One region of the Dickeya fangzhongdai genome, then DNA from elsewhere that is predicted to be linked to it. Evidence: predicted binding sites of a transcription regulator. Region 1 holds the regulator's gene; each other region holds the start of a gene.
The links. The regulator CRP, encoded in region 1, controls carbon source genes, mostly activating them, when cyclic AMP is high. The targets are predictions, from matches to a motif close to ATGTGANNNNNNTCACAT.
Positions count from the first base shown of each region.

Region 2: the regulator CRP is predicted to act here: its motif matches at 2,202-2,219, upstream of epd (erythrose-4-phosphate dehydrogenase).
Region 3: the regulator CRP is predicted to act here: its motif matches at 966-983, upstream of CVE23_RS18155 (PTS sugar transporter subunit IIC).
Region 4: the regulator CRP is predicted to act here: its motif matches at 1,591-1,608, upstream of CVE23_RS14685 (ABC-F family ATPase).

Region 1 is NZ_CP025003.1:4,540,982-4,544,126, reverse strand. It holds gene argD (bifunctional acetylornithine/succinyldiaminopimelate transaminase) at 1-798, shown strand, start outside; gene crp (cAMP-activated global transcriptional regulator CRP) at 887-1,519, opposite strand; gene CVE23_RS20410 (OsmC family protein) at 1,849-2,256, shown strand; gene CVE23_RS20405 (phosphoribulokinase) at 2,300-3,145, opposite strand, start outside.
Region 2 is NZ_CP025003.1:4,330,173-4,333,317, forward strand. It holds gene pgk (phosphoglycerate kinase) at 1-905, opposite strand, end outside; gene epd (erythrose-4-phosphate dehydrogenase) at 973-1,989, opposite strand; gene tkt (transketolase) at 2,315-3,145, opposite strand, start outside.
Region 3 is NZ_CP025003.1:4,043,191-4,046,335, reverse strand. It holds gene CVE23_RS18165 (LacI family DNA-binding transcriptional regulator) at 1-446, opposite strand, end outside; gene CVE23_RS18160 (PTS lactose/cellobiose transporter subunit IIA) at 574-900, opposite strand; gene CVE23_RS18155 (PTS sugar transporter subunit IIC) at 1,136-2,476, shown strand; gene CVE23_RS18150 (glycoside hydrolase family 1 protein) at 2,522-3,145, shown strand, end outside.
Region 4 is NZ_CP025003.1:3,315,544-3,318,688, reverse strand. It holds gene CVE23_RS14695 (multicopper oxidase family protein) at 1-140, shown strand, start outside; gene CVE23_RS14690 (PhzF family phenazine biosynthesis protein) at 534-1,415, opposite strand; gene CVE23_RS14685 (ABC-F family ATPase) at 1,628-3,145, shown strand, end outside.

The DNA of each region.
Region 1 (3,145 bases):
GGTCGTACGCTGTTCACCGTTTCCGTCGGCGGCCAGCCGAAATACGCCGATGGTTTCGGCCCGAAACCGGCGGACATCGTGCACGTGCCGTTTAACGATCTGGATGCGGTAAAAGCGGTGATGGATGACCACACCTGCGCGGTGGTACTGGAACCGATTCAGGGCGAAGGCGGCATCACGCCTGCCACGCCGGCGTTTCTCAAAGGGGTTCGCGAGCTGTGCGACCAGTATCAGGCGCTGCTGGTGTTTGATGAAGTGCAGTGCGGCATGGGCCGCAGCGGCAAGCTGTTCTCTTATATGCATTACGGCATCACGCCGGACATTCTGACCACCGCCAAAGCGCTGGGCGGCGGTTTCCCGATCAGCGCGATGCTGACTACGGAAGAGATCGCGTCGGTAATGGCGGTCGGCACCCACGGCACGACTTACGGCGGCAATCCGTTGGCCTGCGCCGTGGCGGAAGCGGCGCTGGATGTGATCAATACGCCGGAAGTGTTGTCCGGAGTGGTGGATCGCCATGCGCGCTTTGTGTCCGCGCTGGAGAGTATCAACGCGCAGTACGATATTTTCGACGAAATCCGCGGCATGGGGCTGCTGCTGGGCGCGCAGCTGAAACCGGCCTGGCATGGCCGCGCCCGGGATTTCCTGGCGGCATCGGCGGATCTGGGGTTGATGGTTCTGGTGGCGGGGCCGGACGTGATTCGCTTCGTGCCGTCGCTGGTGATTACCCCGGAAGAGATCGATCAAGGCATGGCGCTGTTCGGAAAAGCAGTGGAGCGGGTGGTGAAAGGCGCGTAAGCCGCGGTTTTTCTTTCCACTAAAACGACAAGAGCGTGCCTGGGCACGCTCTTTTTGATCCGGCTGATGTTGATCCGGTGGATGATAATCAGCGGGTGCCGTACACCACGATGGTTTTACCGTGGGCGGAAATCAGGTTCTGATCTTCCAGCATTTTCAGGATACGACCGACGGTTTCGCGGGAACAGCCGACAATCTGGCCGATCTCCTGTCGGGTGATCTTGATCTGCATGCCGTCCGGGTGGGTCATGGCGTCCGGCTGCTTGGCCAGGTTGAGCAGGGTTTGCGCGATACGACCGGTAACGTCGAGGAACGCCAGGTTGCCGACTTTCTGCGAGGTCACCTGCAGGCGGCGCGCCATCTGCGAGGACAACCGCATCAGAATATCCGGGTTGACCTGAATCAGCTGGCGGAATTTTTTATAGGAAATCTCAGCGACTTCGCAGGCAGTCTTCGCCCGGACCCACGCACTGCGTTCCTGCCCATCTTCGAACAAGCCAAGTTCGCCGATAAAATCGCCCTGATTCAGATAAGAAAGAATCATTTCCTTGCCTTCTTCATCCTTGATCAGCACGGCAACCGAGCCTTTCACGATGTAGTAAAGCGTCTCTGCTTTTTCACCCTGATGAATCAGAGTGCTCTTCGATGGGTACTTGTGAATGTGGCAATGAGAAAGGAACCATTCGAGAGTCGGGTCTGTTTGCGGTTTGCCGAGAACCATTCGCTGTTATCCTCTGTTGTAATTCACTGCGCAAATCACAGGGCTCAGAGTTCCCTGTACGGCGTGATAACATAGTTATAATTCAATTCCGTCCTGGCGGAATGACGTCAGGGAATAAATATACTGAGGCTGTCTATCGGATGACGCCAGTAAGCCGGCTGCGGGTCTTGCAGAGGCTCAACATACACCGGTTTACTTCTTCGTTTGTAACACAGGTTGAGTGTAGTGTCTTGTGTTGTCTCGCTTCAGCATGATTAAGCTCTGATTATCAGGCTTTTTTGTACATAAGCGGTGTAAAATTTCAAAAATAATTGATTGAGGGCAAACTTATGCAGGCTCGGGTGAAATGGGTTGAAGGGTTAACGTTTCTTGGCGAATCCGCGTCCGGACATCAGTTGCTGATGGACGGTAACGCCGGCGATAAAGCCCCCAGCCCGATGGAAATGGTGCTGATGGCGGCAGGCGGGTGCAGCGCCATTGATGTGGTGTCTATCCTGCAGAAAGGCCGTCATGATGTGGCGGACTGCGAAGTGCGTCTGACCTCTGAACGCCGTGCGGAAGCGCCGCGCCTGTTCACCGCCATCAACCTGCACTTTATCGTTACCGGCAAGGGGCTGAACGACAAGGCGGTAGAGCGCGCGGTGTCGCTGTCGGCGGAGAAATACTGCTCCGTGGCGCTGATGCTGGAGAAGGCGGTGACGATTACCCACAGCCATGAAGTGATCGCGCTCGACTGAATTGCCTGCACGCGGCGGCTAACTTCACCGCCCGCCGCGTCGCTTAATCAATATGATTACCTTCTACTAACCGCTGCACCAGCGGCATCATGATCAACTCCATCGCCAGCCCCATTTTGCCGCCCGGCACCACCAGCGTGTTGATGTGGGAAATGAACGAACCCTGCAGCATCGCCAGCAGGTAGGGATAATCAATGTGGTCCAGCCCCTGAAAGTGGATGACCACAAAACTTTCGTCCATCGACGGAATGGCTTTGGCGGCAAACGGGTTGGAGGTGTCCACCGTCGGCACGCGCTGAAAGTTGATATGCGTGCGGGAAAACTGCGGAGTGATGTGGGTGATGTAATCTTCCATCGAACGTACGACGGAATCCATTACCGCTTCGCGGGAGTGACCGCGCTCGTTGATATCGCGCACCAGCTTTTGAATCCACTCCAGGTTGACGATCGGCACCACGCCGACCAGCAGGTCGACATGCTGCGCCACATCGTGCTGGTCGGTGACTACGCCGCCGTGCAACCCTTCGTAGAACAACAGATCGGTCGGTTCCGGCATCGGCTCCCACGGGGTGAAGGTGCCCGGCACCTGATTGTAGGGAATCGCCTCGTCGTAAGTGTGCAGGTATTTGCGGGTCTGGCCGGTGCCGCTGTGGCCGTATTCGATAAAGGAGTGTTCTAGCTGGCAGAAGTCGTTCGCTTCCGGCCCGAAATAGCTGATGTGGCGGCCCAAATCCCGCGCCTTGCGGATCGCCATATCCATTTCCGGCCGGGTGTAACGGTGATAGCTGTCGCCATCCACCAACGCGGCGCGAAGATTCAGTTGCTGGAAAATCTTGCGAAACGCCAGACTGGTGGTGGTGGTCCCCGCACCGCTGGAGCCGGTGACCGC
Region 2 (3,145 bases), 210 kb from region 1:
TTGGCGTTTTTCAGAATTTCAGCCAGACGCTCTGCGGACACATCGCCCAGGTCCAGAATCTGTTCATCATCTTTAATGGCGGCAACGGATTTCAATGTCGCCGTGGCAGTTTCGGAGAATTCCGTAGCAACGCGAACGTCGCTTGGTACCGGAATATCACAGGTTTCCAGCAGTTTCTTCGCTTCCGGAATCAGTTCTGCTTCATACAGCGATTTACCGACGTTATGGCCCTGAGCGGCCACGAAGGTATTGGCGATACCGCCGCCGACGATCAGCTGGTCAGCGATTTTGGACAGCGAGTCCAGCACGGTCAGTTTAGTGGAAACTTTAGAACCGCCCACGATAGCGACCATCGGACGGGCCGGGTTGCCCAGCGCTTTGCCCAGCGCTTCCAGTTCGTCGGACAGCAGCGGACCGGCACAGGCGATCGGCGCGAATTTGCCCACGCCGTGGGTAGAAGCCTGGGCGCGGTGCGCGGTACCGAACGCATCCATCACGAACACGTCGCACAGCGCGGCGTATTTTTTGGACAGGACTTCGTCGTCTTTCTTCTCGCCTTTGTTGAAGCGGACGTTTTCCAGCACCACCAGTTCGCCTTCCGCCACGTCAACGCCGTCCAGGTAGTCTTTCGCCAGACGCACCGGTGAAGACAGGCGATCTTTCAGGTAGTTCACGACCGGCAGCAGGGAGAATTCTTCGTTGTACTCACCTTCGGTCGGACGGCCCAGGTGGGATGTCACCATCACGCGGGCACCCTGCTTCAGGGCGATTTCAATGGTCGGCAGGGAAGCGCGGATACGGGCGTCAGACGTCACTTTGCCATCTTTAACCGGCACGTTCAGATCCGCACGGATCAGCACGCGTTTGCCAGCCAGATCCAGGTCGGTCATCTTAATTACAGCCATGGTGAATCCTCTTGTTGATTCTCTTTAAAGTTGCTTGAGTGAGGCGTCGGTCTCCCGGCGCCGCCTATCAGAAACCGCAGGCCGCCATCGCCCGAGTTGTATCCAACATCCGGTTGGCAAAGCCCCATTCGTTATCGCACCAGACCAGCGTCTTGATCAGATGCCCTCCGCTGACCCGGGTTTGCGTTCCATCCACAATCGCGCTATGCGGGTCATGGTTGAAATCCACGGAAACCAACGGCAAATCGGTATAGTCAACTATACCACGAAATGTATTCTGCGCTGATTGACGAAACAGCGTATTGATTTCACTTACGTTTACCGCGTTTTTCACACTGACGCTCAGGTCAATGGCCGTCACATTGATGGTCGGCACCCGCACCGAAATCGCCTCAAAACGGTCTTCAAATTTCGGAAAGAAACGGGTAATGCCCACCGCCAGTTTGGTGTCCACCGGGATGATCGACTGGCTGGCCGCACGGGTGCGCCTCAGGTCATGGTGATAAGCGTCAATCACCGGCTGGTCGTTCATCGATGCATGGATCGTGGTGACAGTGCCGCTCTCGATGCCGTACGCATCGTCCAGCAGCTTGATAATCGGAATAATACAGTTGGTGGTGCAGGACGCGTTGGACACCAGACGGTGAACCGGCTGCAAATCCGGATGGTTGACGCCGTACACGATGGTGGCGTCGAGATCCGGCGCGCCGGGGTGGGAGAACAACACTTTCTTCGCCCCCGCCGCCAGATGGGCTTCGCCATCGGCGCGACTGCCATATACCCCGCTGCAATCCAGCACGATATCGACGCCAAGCTCCCCCCACGGCAGGGAACGAAGGTCCGGCTCATGCAACAGGCGGATAGTGTCATCCCCTACCGACAAACGATCGCATTCCTGACGCACATCCCACGAAAAGCGGCCATGACTGCTGTCGTATTTAAGCAGGTGGGCAATCCCTTCGGCGTTGGCCAGTTCGTTAATCGCCACTACCGCAATCTCGGCCCGCCGACCGGACTCATACAACGCGCGCAGTACGCTACGACCTATGCGACCAAAACCGTTTATCGCAATACGGATTGTCATGAAATTCCCTGTGTAGTGATAAAAGCATCGCGCATCATAGAATAATCAGTACGTCGTCAGGAATAAACCGCTTGTTGCGCGCGGTGGGCTGCGAACCGAATCCTATTGGGATCCCGACGGCCAAATGCTGTCACACCAACAACTGAAACGCTTCAGCTAGCATAAACGAATTGCCGGTCAAAGGAAATATGGCGACAGGGCGGATGCCAGAAGAGTGATCTGCGTCAAAAAATTACCGCACGGTTTGCTACCAAAAAGCTGACGGGATCAAAAAAGGCCGGGAGACGATCCCGGCCTTGCATGAGAGGCTAACAAAGCGATGTGCTTATTTCAGCAGCGCTTTCGCCTTCGCTACCACGTTGTCGGTGGTGAAGCCAAATACGTCGAACAGTTTTTCTGCCGGCGCGGATTCGCCAAAGCTTTCCATACCGACAATCGCGCCATTCAGACCGACATATTTGTACCAGTAGTCAGCGATGCTGGCTTCGATCGCCACACGGGCAGCCACAGCAGACGGCAGTACCGCTTCACGGTAGGCTGCATCCTGTTTGTCGAACGCATCGGTAGACGGCATGGACACCACGCGCGCCTTAACGCCTTCGTCGGTCAGTTTCTGCCAGGCGGCAACCGCCAGTTCCACTTCAGAACCGGTCGCGATCAGAATCAGCTGCGGCTGGCCGCCGCTGTCTTTCAGCACATAGGCGCCTTTGGCGACGTCCGCCAACTGCTGAGCGGTACGATCCTGCTGCGCCAGGTTCTGACGAGACAGGATCAGCGCCGTCGGGCCGTCTTTGCGCTCAATGGCGTATTTCCAGGCCACCGCGGTTTCTACCTGATCCGCCGGGCGCCAGGTGCTCATGTTCGGCGTCACGCGCAGGCTGGCCAGCTGTTCCACCGGCTGGTGGGTCGGGCCGTCTTCGCCCAGCCCGATAGAGTCGTGGGTGTAGACATAGATGCTGCGCACTTTCATCAGCGCCGCCATACGTACCGCGTTACGGGCATATTCAACGAACATCAGGAAGGTCGCGGTGTACGGCACGAAGCCGCCGTGCAGCGAGATACCGTTGGCGATAGCGGTCATGCCGAATTCGCGCACGCCGTAGTGGATGTAGTTGCCTGCCGGGTCTTCATTCAAGGCTTTGGAACCGGACCAAAT
Region 3 (3,145 bases), 500 kb from region 1:
AGGTGGCGGTTGATGACCACGATCGGCACCGTGGATTGCTCCAGCAGCGCCATCAGCGCCGCGTCGGACATGTGGCGGGTATAGAGCACAATGGCGTCGCAGCGGCGATCGGTCAGCAGTTGCACCGCCTGTTGTTCGTCTTCCGGCGTGTCGTGGCCGTCGGTAACGATCAGGTGCTTGCCGCTGGTTTCGGTGCGTTCCGCCGCCCGGCGCAGCAAACGGCCGAAATAGGGGCCGTCGAAATTGGATACCACCAGCCCAAGGCTGTTTGAGCTACGTTGCGCCAGCGATCGCGCCAGAAAGTTGGGGCGATAGCCCAATTCTTCCATCGCTTTGAACACGGCATCGCGCGTGCTTTGCTTCACCTGACCCGTACCGTTCAGCACCCGTGATACCGTTGCTTTGGATACGCCGGCATGCCTTGCCACATCAAGCATGGTCATCATGGTTTGCACCTTCCCTGTTTTTACCGAAGTCTGTCACAGAGTTGTTATCAATCTTTGTCACATACTAGCACACTGGCACAGCGTCAGTGGGGCAGGCGCAGAATATCTCTCTGCCGGCGCGGCGTCGTCAGGCCGACGGGCGCTCAAACAGTTCTTTGCGCAGCAGCACCAGCTCTTCGGCCAGATCGTGGCATAACATGGCGGTCATCAGATGATCCTGCGCGTGCACCATGATCAGATTGACCGGCACCTTGCCTTCGCCTTCATCCAGCCCGATCAGCCGGGTCTGGATAAGGTGGGCCGCTTTCGCCGCTTCCTTCGAGGCCTGCAACTGTGCGTCGGCCTGCGTCCAGTCCTGCCCGCGGGCGGCCTGAATCGCCATCATGGCGCTGGAACGGGCTTCTCCGGCGTTGATCAGTAACTCCATCACGGTCTGTTCCATATCGAATTCCATCGCATTGTCCTCTTGGTATGCCAAATTTGATGTTTGCCATGTTATTGGAATTCCAATATTGGCTTGTGAGAACAATGTCACAGAAAAATTATTCATTTGTTTTATTTTTTGGCATGCCAAACGCGAAAGCGCTGAACCTGCCGTCCATTCTTCCGCGCGTAACGGCCACTACGGGGGCGATAGCCCCTGATAACAACAACCCCTGAAAATGCAGGTAAATCAAAGAGGTGGAGTTATGTCATTCAAGGATCAGGCCATCGATTCATTGGGATCGTTCGCCAACCAGTTCAACAGCCTGAGATACATCATGGCGATCAAAGCCTCGTTCATCACGCTGATGCCGGTGATCATCGTGGGCGCTTTCTCCGTGCTGATTTCCAATATGGTGCTTGACCCCAGGAACGGACTGGCGAGTTTCGCCATGTTCTCATTTCTGGCGCCGCTCAAGCCGATCATGAGCGGCATTAACTATGCCACGCTGAACTTTCTCACCATCGGCGCCGTGTTTCTGATCGGCATCGAGCTGGGGCGCATCAACGGCTCCCGCGGGCTGTTCCCCGGCTTGCTGGCGGTGATCTGCTTCATTTCCATCACTCCCACCACCATCGATATGGTGATCAACGGACAGACTTTGCCGGTGAAAGACGTGCTGGCGCGCCAGTTTTCCGACACCAAGAGCCTGTTCCTCGGCATGTTTATCGCCATTCTATCAGTCGAAATCTATTCGAAGCTGGAGTCGGTGGACCGGTTGCGCATCAAGATGCCGGACAGCGTGCCGCCGAATGTGTCGGCGTCGTTTTCGGCGTTGATCCCGGCGATCATCACCGTGACGCTGGTGGCGACCTTCGGTTTTACCTTCCAGAAAGTGACCGGCATGTACCTGTATGACGCCATCTATATGGTGGTGCAGCAGCCGCTGGAGTCGGTGGTGCAGAGCCTGCCGGGGCTGTTGATCCTGATGTTCGTCGCGCAGCTGTTCTGGGTGATCGGTATTCACGGCAACCAGATGATCAAGCCGATCCGCGAACCGCTGCTGCTGGGGGCCATCGCGGTGAACATGACCGCGTTCGAGCAAGGCCATGAGGTGCCGAACATCATCACCATGCCGTTCTGGGACGTGTACATGAGCATCGGCGGGTCCGGCCTGACCATCGGTCTGCTGCTGGCGGTGATGATCGCCTCCAAACGCCGGGAGATGAAAGAGATCGCCAAAATCTCTTTCGGGCCGTGCGTGTTCAACATCAACGAGCCGGTGATCTTCGGCATGCCGATCATGCTCAACCCGATTCTGGCTATTCCGTTCATCATCACGCCGCTGGTGACCGGCACCATCGGTTACTTCGCCACCAGCATGGGCTTTGCCGGTAAAGCGGTGGTGATGGTGCCCTGGACCACGCCGCCCATCATCAACGCCTGGCTGTCCACCGCCGGTTCTATGGGCGCGGTAGCGACGCAGATTGTCTGCATCATCGTCGCCACCCTGATTTACCTGCCGTTCGTCAAAGTGGCGTCCCGTCGCGCCGAGCAGGCGCAGCGTGAAGCGGAAGCCGGACAGGTCAGTGCAGCGAAAAACTAGCGAATCGAAACACGAAGCGAATCGAAAAATGAAAGGGAGACAGGCATGAGCAAGGTATCAATGACCCTTCCCGAGGGCTTCATTCTGGGGGCGGCGGCGTCCGCCTGGCAGACAGAGGGATGGTCGGGTAAGAAAGCCGGGCAGGATTCCTATCTGGACTTGTGGTACAAGCGCGACCGTCAGGTGTGGCACAACGGCTACGGCCCGGCGGTGGCTACCGACTTCTACAACCGCTACCGCGAAGATGTGGCGCTGATGAAGCAAACCGGGCTGACCCATTTCCGCACCTCCATCAACTGGTCGCGCTTTATGCTGGACTACGAGAACGGTGTGGTGGATGAAGAATACGCCGCCTACATCGACAACCTGATCGACGAAATGCATCGGCAGGGCATCGAACCGATGCTGTGTCTGGAGCACTATGAACTGCCGGCGGTGCTGTTCGAGAAATATCAGGGCTGGTCGTCCAAACAGGTGGTGGAGTGGTTTGTACAGTACGCCGACGCGGTGTTCGCCCGCTATGCCGGCAAGGTTAAACGCTGGTTCACCTTCAACGAGCCTGTCGTGGTGCAGACTCGCGTCTATCTGGACGCGGCGCGCTATCCCTACCAGCAGGACACCGGCGTCTGGATGCAGTGGAACCACCACAAGAATCTGGCGACCGCCAAA
Region 4 (3,145 bases), 1.2 Mb from region 1:
TGAGAACTCGCTATCAGCGCTATATCGGCGAATTCGTACTGCATTGCCACATTCTGGACCATGAGGATCAGGGGATGATGGAAAATGTCGAGATTGTGCTGCCGCAAACGCAAAAGGGCCAAACATCGTCAACGAAGTGACCAGGAAGAAATCAGATACAGGAATGAAGAAGACTGCGGGATATTTGCCGGAAGGGAGTGAAAAAACTAAAGCCGCCTCGTCTGGATGATTGGGGCGGCTTTTAGTTTACGGCGCTCATGTTAAAACGGGCTGATGATGGAACCGATACGTTCGCAGTAACTTACGTAGATGTCGCCCAGTTTTTTGAAGAAGCTGATGAATGCGTTCATGTGGTGTCTCCATTATCGTCGTTGAGGTTTTGTGTGATGTTCATCACGGTTTTGATAATAATAGATAAGGAACGCTATTTCAACTTTTTCGTGATGAAAGTCACATTATTTTGAAGGCGATGGCATTGTCGGAGGAATAACAGGCCGCCGTTCTGGCGGCCTGTCAGCGGGCGGAGCCGCGTGCTAGAGAGTAATATGCCCGTTAATCAAGGTGTTGCTGAGGCCGCCAATCCACGGCTGGCCGTCAATGTAGGAAACATTGACCCGGCCGTCCCGGTACAGCATGGTGCCCTGACGTACCCGATAACCGAGCGTGTGGTCTGCCTGCTCCGGCAACGGGCTGTGCTGAATCACTCTGGCAATACAGGCGTTGGCGCTGCCGGTTACCGGATCTTCCACCAGCGCATCATTCATGACAAAGAAGGCCCGTACTTCATAATCGGCGGGACCGGCGTGGTCATGCGGGCCGTAAATCGCTACGCCGTCGGTCTGTCCGAGTTGCTGCAATCGTTGTAGATGCGTGGCGTCCGGGCGCGCCTCCAGACAGGCGCGCGCGCTTTCCATCCGCACCGTCAGCCAGCGGATACCCATCTGCACGTTGACGGGACGATGATTCGGATGACGCAGATGGCTTCCGATGGCGCTGTCGAGCAACGCGTCATACTGAGGATCGAGCTCAGTCATCGTGACGTCCGGCGCGCGAAAGGCGAGCTGGCCGTTATCGCCGATAGCCACCGGCACCAGCCCGACGCCGCATTGCTGGATCACCTGATGCGGCACATGCGGCGTCAGGCCGGATTCCAGTAACGCGTGCGCGGTTCCCAGCGTCGGATGCCCGGCGAACGGCAATTCTGCCGACGGGGTGAAAATACGCACCCGATAATCAGCCAGCGGATCGTCCGGCGGCAGCACAAAGGTAGTTTCCGACAAATTAGTCCAGCGGGCGATGGCCTGCATCTGTTCATCGCTGAGGCCGTCGGCGTCGAGAATGACGGCCAGCGGATTGCCTTTGGCGGGATGATGGCTGAACACATCGACCTGTTTAAAACGGCGTGATGACGGCATCTGATCTTTCCTTCTGCGATCGGGAGCAGAGCTCATTATGTACGGTTAACAAGATGTTGTCGTGTCTGTCGTCAGGCGTGATCGCACGCTGATGTCGCTGCGGCGGGCATCAAATCCGCGCCTGATTAAAAAACGTTCAATAATCGCCGGGATTCTGTGTTTCGCTTGTGGCATAATGCGCGCCAAATCACATTCCGAATCGAGTAAGTGCTGTGCTGGTAACCAATAATATTACGATGCAATTCGGCAGTAAGCCGTTGTTTGAAAACATTTCTGTCAAATTTGGCGGCGGTAACCGCTATGGATTGATCGGCGCTAACGGCTGCGGCAAATCCACATTCATGAAGATCCTCGGCGGCGATCTGGCGCCGAGCGCAGGCAATGTCGCCATCGACCCGAATGAGCGTATCGGCAAACTGCGTCAGGATCAGTTCGCGTTTGAGCAATACAGCGTGCTGGATACGGTGATCATGGGGCACGCCGAACTGTGGGAAGTCAAAGAAGAACGCGACCGTATTTATGCGCTGAGTGAAATGAGCGAGGAAGATGGCTATCGGGTCGCGGATCTGGAAGTCAAATACGGCGAAATGGATGGTTACAGCGCTGAATCGCGCGCCGGCGAACTGCTGCTGGGCGTGGGGATCCCGCTGGAGCAACATTACGGGCCGATGAGCGAAGTGGCGCCAGGCTGGAAGCTGCGTGTCTTGTTGGCGCAGGCGCTGTTTTCCAATCCGGATATTCTGCTGCTGGATGAACCGACCAACAACCTGGACATCGATACCATCCGCTGGCTGGAGCAGGTGCTGAACGAGCGCAACAGCACCATGATCATCATTTCCCATGACCGTCACTTCCTGAACATGGTCTGCACCCATATGGCGGACCTGGATTACGGCGAATTGCGTATCTATCCCGGCAACTACGACGAGTACATGACGGCGGCGACGCAAGCGCGCGAGCGTCTGCTGGCGGACAACGCCAAGAAGAAGGCGCAGATTGCCGAACTGCAGTCGTTTGTCAGCCGCTTTAGCGCCAACGCGTCCAAATCGCGTCAGGCGACTTCCCGCGCCCGTCAGATAGATAAAATCCAGCTGGAGGAAGTGAAAGCGTCCAGCCGTCAGAACCCATTCATCCGTTTCGAACAGGACAAGAAACTGTTCCGTAACGCGCTGGAAATCGACGGGCTGACCAAAGGCTTTGATAACGGTCCGCTGTTCAGCCAGTTGAAAATGCTGGTGGAAGTGGGGGAGAAGGTGGCGATTCTCGGTACTAACGGGATCGGCAAATCCACCCTGCTGAAAACGCTGGTTGGTGAACTGACGCCGGAATCCGGCATGGCCAAATGGTCGGAAAACGTCCGTATCGGTTACTACGCGCAGGATCACGAGTACGAGTTTGATGGCGATCTCACCGTGTTTGACTGGATGAGCCAGTGGAAACAGGAGAATGACGACGAACAGGCGGTGCGTAGCGTGCTGGGGCGTCTGCTGTTTTCTCAGGACGACATCCGTAAAAAGGTCAAGGTGCTGTCCGGGGGTGAAAAGGGTCGGATGCTGTTCGGTAAGCTGATGATGGAAAAACCGAACGTTCTGGTGATGGACGAACCGACCAACCACCTGGATATGGAATCCATCGAGTCGCTGAACATGTCGCTGGAGATGTATCAGGGCACGCTGCTGTTTGTGTCTCACGACCGTGAATTCGTCAGCTCGCTGGCGACCCGCATTGTG